One region of the Paenibacillus sp. FSL R5-0928 genome, then DNA from elsewhere that is predicted to be linked to it. Evidence: a T-box and tRNA genes for the amino acid it is inferred to sense, from the RefSeq annotation. Region 1 holds a T-box; the other holds one or more tRNA genes.
The links. The T-box of region 1 lies ahead of metG (methionine--tRNA ligase). A T-box ahead of a tRNA ligase gene usually reads a tRNA of that ligase, here a tRNA-Met.

Region 2: it encodes a tRNA-Met, which carries the amino acid that the T-box ahead of metG (methionine--tRNA ligase) is inferred to sense. The anticodon was not compared.

The regions. Positions count from the first base shown of each region.
Region 1 is NZ_CP150225.1:5,071,893-5,075,142, forward strand. It holds gene metG (methionine--tRNA ligase) at 1-1,692, opposite strand, end outside; T-box leader at 1,740-2,000, opposite strand; gene yidD (membrane protein insertion efficiency factor YidD) at 2,041-2,304, opposite strand; gene MKZ16_RS23020 (transcriptional repressor) at 2,307-2,768, opposite strand; gene MKZ16_RS23025 (stalk domain-containing protein) at 2,989-3,250, opposite strand, start outside.
Region 2 is NZ_CP150225.1:981,497-984,746, forward strand. It holds rRNA gene MKZ16_RS04185 (23S ribosomal RNA) at 1-531, shown strand, start outside; rRNA gene rrf (5S ribosomal RNA) at 606-722, shown strand; tRNA gene MKZ16_RS04195 (tRNA-Ile) at 780-856, shown strand; tRNA gene MKZ16_RS04200 (tRNA-Asn) at 860-935, shown strand; tRNA gene MKZ16_RS04205 (tRNA-Ser) at 941-1,033, shown strand; tRNA gene MKZ16_RS04210 (tRNA-Glu) at 1,050-1,121, shown strand; tRNA gene MKZ16_RS04215 (tRNA-Val) at 1,128-1,203, shown strand; tRNA gene MKZ16_RS04220 (tRNA-Met) at 1,219-1,295, shown strand; tRNA gene MKZ16_RS04225 (tRNA-Met) at 1,367-1,443, shown strand; tRNA gene MKZ16_RS04230 (tRNA-Asp) at 1,469-1,546, shown strand; tRNA gene MKZ16_RS04235 (tRNA-Gln) at 1,563-1,637, shown strand; tRNA gene MKZ16_RS04240 (tRNA-Lys) at 1,645-1,720, shown strand; tRNA gene MKZ16_RS04245 (tRNA-Leu) at 1,736-1,820, shown strand; tRNA gene MKZ16_RS04250 (tRNA-Gly) at 1,828-1,902, shown strand; tRNA gene MKZ16_RS04255 (tRNA-Arg) at 1,913-1,989, shown strand; tRNA gene MKZ16_RS04260 (tRNA-Pro) at 2,022-2,095, shown strand; tRNA gene MKZ16_RS04265 (tRNA-Gly) at 2,108-2,178, shown strand; gene MKZ16_RS04270 (GreA/GreB family elongation factor) at 2,389-2,844, opposite strand; gene MKZ16_RS04275 (sporulation protein Cse60) at 3,241-3,250, shown strand, end outside.

The DNA.
Region 1 (3,250 bases):
CTCTTTATGCTCTTCCACTGGCTCGGAGTCCGCAGCAGCAGGAGCAGCCGCTTCCGCCACTTCAGCCGCAGCTTTGCCAGCGCCCATAGCCTCGGCAATATAAGCTACCTCTTGCTCCACATCCAGACGCGGGAAGATTGGATTGCCTTTCACCAGCTTTGTTCCCGCCGGAATCAGGCCAAAAGTCTTACCGCTATCCCAAGTCGTTAACTCACCAGGCTCAATACCCAGCTGTTCCCAGATCTTCGCTGGTGTTTGTGTCAAGAACGGCTGCAGCAGGATTGAAGCAGTACGCAGACCTTCCACAAGATGTCTCATCACAGAAGCCAACTCGGCAGTTCTATTTTCATCTTTGGCAAGTACCCAAGGTTGGGTCTCATCGATATATTTGTTGGTGCGGCTAATGAATGTTCCGATAGCTGTCAGCGCCACGGAGAACTCCATTTTTTCCATAGCTTCTTCTACTTTGGCATAAGTATTCTCAGCTGCAGCTTGAAGCTCACCATCAAATGCTGTTACATTTCCTTCATATGCCGGAATCTCGCCTGCAAAATACTTTTCAACCATAGCCCCTGTACGGTTCAACAAGTTACCCAGGTCGTTGGCAAGATCATAGTTAACCCGGTCTACAAAACTTTCCGGTGTGAACGTGCCATCAGAACCAAATGGTACCTCGCGCAGCAGGTAATAACGTAATGCATCCAAGCCATAACGATCAATCAGTGTCACAGGATCAACTACGTTACCTTTGGATTTCGACATTTTTCCATCTTTCATGAGCAACCAGCCATGGGCAAATACTTTTTTCGGAAGGGGTTCACCAAGCGCCATCAGAATGATCGGCCAGTAAATCGTATGGAAACGAACGATTTCTTTACCAACGATGTGTACATCCGCAGGCCAGAACTTGTCATACAAGGTGCGATCCTCGGAACCATAACCCAGAGCAGTAATATAGTTAGTCAAAGCATCAATCCACACGTACACGACATGCTTCTCGTCGCCCTTAACTTTTACACCCCAATCAAAGGTTGTGCGGGAAACTGCCAGGTCTTCCAGTCCGGGCTTGATGAAATTGTTAATCATTTCGTTCTTACGGGATTCCGGCAAAATAAACTCTGGATTCTCCTCGTAAAATTGCAGTAACCGATCCGCATATTTACTCATCCGGAAGAAATAACTTGCTTCCTTCACCAACTCAACCGGGTGGCCGCTATCTGGGCTTTTTGCACCAGTAATCACACCGTTATCATCACGCACAATATCAACTAATTGCGTTTCTGTGTAAAAGGTTTCATCTGGGATACTATACCAGCCCTCATATTCACCTTTATAGATATCTCCTTGCTGCAGCAACCGATCAAAAATATCCTGTACCACTTTTTTATGACGCTCTTCCGTAGTACGGATGAAGTCATCGTTCGAAATGTCCAGCTTGCGCCATAGCTCCTTAATACCAACAACAATGTCGTCTACGAACTGCTGAGGGGTCTTTCCTGCTTCCTCTGCCTTCCGCTCAATCTTTTGTCCATGTTCGTCTGTACCGGTTAGATAACGCACTTCGTAGCCGCGCAGACGTTTGTAACGGGCCATTGCGTCTCCTGCCACGGTTGAATAAGCATGTCCGATATGTAGCTTGTCACTCGGATAATAAATTGGTGTCGTTAGGTAAAACGTTTTTTTCTCACTCATTCGGTAATCATCCTTTCTTATTAAAAAACAAAAAACTCCCGTCCCCATAATGGGGCGAGAGTATAACTCACGCGATACCACCCAAATTTCCTGTCTCTTCACAGAGCACAGGCTTCGCCAGTTCCCTCGCGGGAACTGTCCATTAACGCTGGATCACGCTGTTATCTTACGTGAACCTCAATTGCAGTCCCCGCTCGAACACAGTTCCTCCCGGACCATATTCAATCTAACGCTCCATACCGGCTTTCAGCACATTCCGGCTCTCTGTAATGGACGTAACGATTTACTTATCCGTTCTTCGGAATTCATACTATTACTTGTGAATATACCCAAAGGTAAGGCACCATGTCAAGTCGCAGGGGCAGAATCCTTCTCAGCAGATTCATCTTGAAGCGGCGGCACAGGATCAAGTCCTCCAGGATGAAAGGGATGACATCTGGCAATCCGCTTAGCTGCAAGCCATGAGCCTTTCAGTGGACCATGGACTTCAATGGCTTCCAAGGCATAGGCAGAGCAGGTTGGATAGAAGCGACAGGTTGCTGGTTTAATAGGGGAAATGTACCTGCGGTACACCCGAATAGGCGCCTGAATCGTTCTGCGTAGGGTCACCATTTCTAAAGTCCCTTTTGTTTATCTGATGCTGCAACTAGTTCTTCTTCCCGGTTCTCTTCACATTCTTTGCAATAACCGAACACCTCAAATTTATGCTTGACTACCCGGAATTGATCGGGTGTATCCGTTAAATTCATCGGGCAGAAATTAATCGGGTAGGTCTTTTGGCATTGAAGGCAGATCATATGATGGTGATGATCCTGATGATTGCAGCTTCCCTTGAACTTCACTCCGTCTTCAAAGACAATCTGTTCAAGCACACCAAGCTCTTCCATTACACGAAGATTGCGGTACACCGTATCAAAGCTAAGCCCGCTATACTTGCGGCCCATATGCTCATATACATCCTTCGCTGACAAATATCCCTTATTCTCGCCGAATAACTGGGCAAGCGTTTTGCGTTGGTCGGTGATTCGCAGTCCTTGCCCCGACATGACTTCTAATATTTGTTCTGTCGACAGCATACGCTCATCTCCCATAAGATCAGTTCATTTATATTTCACTCTCTTAATAATGCCCCAAAATAAATGCCCCGTCAATGAAGCACAATGAAGCACCCCTACATAACCAATGAATTATTATATTTAAACAAAAGCCCGGCTGCGTATTCCTTTACGGAATATTCAGCCGGGCCTATATTGTAGATAATTCCCCAATAGAGCTTATAGGGATATTCCTATTCTGTTATTTCTTTGCTGGAAGTGGAGTGATGAGGAAATTGACCGGCAAGTTACTGCCTGAAGCTGCTGTGAACAAAATCTCCACACTGCCGCCATACTCACCACTACGATAAACCACACTGTTCATATCAGCATTAGCAAGACTTCCCACGCTTGGCATATGCACGATTTGATTATTAACCATAACCGGCCCCATATAGTTACCGCCACGTGGATTAAACGTAATCAAGGAGTTTGGTGCAACATTTTCGAATCTGATCTTGTAT
Region 2 (3,250 bases), 3.1 Mb from region 1:
AGTCGAGCAGGGACGAAAGTCGGACTTAGTGATCCGGTGGTACCGCATGGAAGGGCCATCGCTCAACGGATAAAAGCTACCCTGGGGATAACAGGCTTATCTCCCCCAAGAGTCCACATCGACGGGGAGGTTTGGCACCTCGATGTCGGCTCATCGCATCCTGGGGCTGAAGTAGGTCCCAAGGGTTGGGCTGTTCGCCCATTAAAGCGGTACGCGAGCTGGGTTCAGAACGTCGTGAGACAGTTCGGTCCCTATCTGTCGTGGGCGCAGGAAATTTGAGAGGAGCTGTCCTTAGTACGAGAGGACCGGGATGGACGTACCGCTGGTGCACCAGTTGTTCCGCCAGGAGCATGGCTGGGTAGCTACGTACGGACGGGATAAGCGCTGAAAGCATCTAAGCGTGAAGCCCCCCTCAAGATGAGATTTCCCAATTAGTAAGACCCCTTGAAGACGACGAGGTAGATAGGTTGGAGGTGGAAGTGCAGCAATGCATGGAGCTGACCAATACTAATCGGTCGAGGGCTTATCCTATACTTAGAATGCAGATTCGTTTCGGATTCAGTTTTCAGGCGATTAAGCCTGAGCATTTACGCTGTAAATGCCCGTTTGGTGGCGATAGCGGAGGGGTTCCACACGTACCCATCCCGAACACGACCGTTAAGCCCTCCAGCGCCGATGGTACTTGGACCGAAGGGTCCTGGGAGAGTAGGACGCCGCCAAGCGGACAACCACATTACCCGTGGTATTTTTTTTGCCCTTAATATTAATATGTCTTAGAAGGGCCTTTAGCTCAGCTGGTTAGAGCGCACCCCTGATAAGGGTGAGGTCGGTGGTTCGAGTCCACTAAGGCCCACCATATTCCCTGATAGCTCAGTTGGTAGAGCACTCGACTGTTAATCGAGTTGTCACAGGTTCGAGTCCTGTTCGGGGAGCCATTTATGGAGAGGTGTCCGAGTTTGGCCGAAGGAGCACGATTGGAAATCGTGTAGGCGCCACAAGCGTCTCGAGGGTTCGAATCCCTCTCTCTCCGCCATAAAAATTATTAGCATGGCCCGTTGGTCAAGGGGTTAAGACACCTCCCTTTCACGGAGGTAACATGGGTTCGAATCCCATACGGGTCATATCATGGAGGCTTAGCTCAGCTGGGAGAGCATCTGCCTTACAAGCAGAGGGTCGGGGGTTCGATCCCCTCAGCCTCCACCATAATATTCTCACTGACGCGGGGTGGAGCAGCCCGGTAGCTCGTCGGGCTCATAACCCGAAGGTCGCAGGTTCAAGTCCTGCCCCCGCAACCAATTTACTCTTATACATTATGTTTAGGGATAAGCTGGTATGGTGAAAATGAATAGTATATACTTATTAATGACGCGGGGTGGAGCAGCCCGGTAGCTCGTCGGGCTCATAACCCGAAGGCCGCAGGTTCAAATCCTGCCCCCGCAACCAATTTACACTTATGCATTATGTCTATGGAACCGTGGTGTAGTTGGCCTAACATGCCTGCCTGTCACGCAGGAGATCGCGGGTTCGAATCCCGTCGGTTCCGCCATTTAGTTAATTATTATTGGGGATTAGCCAAGCGGTAAGGCAACGGACTTTGACTCCGTCATGCATAGGTTCAAATCCTATATCCCCAGCCATTTATGAGAGCCATTAGCTCAGTTGGTAGAGCACCTGACTTTTAATCAGGGTGTCGAAGGTTCGAGTCCTTCATGGCTCACCATTTTCTTTAAAGTGTGCGCGTGTGGCGGAATTGGCAGACGCACCAGACTTAGGATCTGGCGTTTCACGACGTGGGGGTTCGAGTCCCTTCACGCGCACCATGTTTTTGCGGACGTGGCTCAGCGGTAGAGCATCGCCTTGCCAAGGCGAGGGTCGCGGGTTCGATTCCCGTCGTCCGCTCCATATAGATTTTGCGCCCTTAGCTCAGCTGGATAGAGCGTTTGACTACGAATCAAAAGGCCGGGAGTTCGAATCTCTCAGGGCGCGCCATTTTTATTACTAAGCAGTTATAGTATTGTTAACGGGATGTAGCTCAGCTTGGTAGAGCACCTGGTTTGGGACCAGGGGGTCGCATGTTCAAATCGTGTCATCCCGATTTTATACCTTTGCGGGTGTAGTTCAATGGTAGAACTTCAGCCTTCCAAGCTGATAGCGTGGGTTCGATTCCCATCACCCGCTTATAATGAGAAACACCTGCCGGTATTAGGCGGGTGTTTTTTTGTGTAACTAAGCATGTATGGATACAATAGAGACTAGAGATTTTTATTTAGGGAGGGACCTGTGTTAAAGGGAATTGGACATATCTTACGGAGACTTAAATAATAGAAACGCCCCCCTCCTTAATATAGGAAAGGGACGCTGCTGTAGTGGGTTTATAAGGGATCGTCCTTATATAAGAACGCCTACCTCACCATTATTCACGAACTTAATACTTTCGATCTTCACCTCTAGTTGACCTGAAGGAATCGCTAGCTGACAAGTACTGCCGAGCTCAGCCAGCAGCAACTGCATGCCTATAGGTGACAACATAGAAATCTTGTTATCATTAGGTTCTGCTTGGTTAGGAAATACGATGGTATAGATATCTGTAGTATTATCGTCCAAGTAACGAAGCTGCAACTGGCTTCCGATAAAGACCTGAGAATTTAAATCTTCACCATTAAACTCAGTTAGTAATTGTTCCAGCTCAGAGCAATAACGGGACAACAGCGTTTCAGCATTGCTTCTATCCTTGCTTCGTACCGGAAAGTATTGATTTAGAAATGCGATTTTTTCTTCATCAAAATAGATAAGCTGCTGAAGCAGCTGTGTCCGTGAGCCTTCATAGATAAGACTATGGTTCATAGTAGATTTCACCCCCTCTAAGTAGCACATTCCTTGTAAACTTGTTATGGTGTGTTGCCATCTTAAAATCCCTCCTATACAAATAGAGGTCCCCCAATGGAGACCTTCTGATCAGTATACCAGCTTCTATTTGTAAATCCAATCCATTTTAAAAGGGGAATTAAAACCTTCTAAATATTGTAATGAAAACCTTTGACTATTACATACTTGGGTGCTATGATAGGCTGATGCATAGGCATTTCGTAGAAAACTGCGAAATGCCTATACTGTATTTTGAAGATATTTTTACATTAATTGTTACCTGGGGAGTGATACGCCATGTACATTTCGTTGAGTTCACATATAGATTCCAGAACTATAAAATAACTACTTAATTTATTAAAGGAGGAGATCAGGATGATTCAAG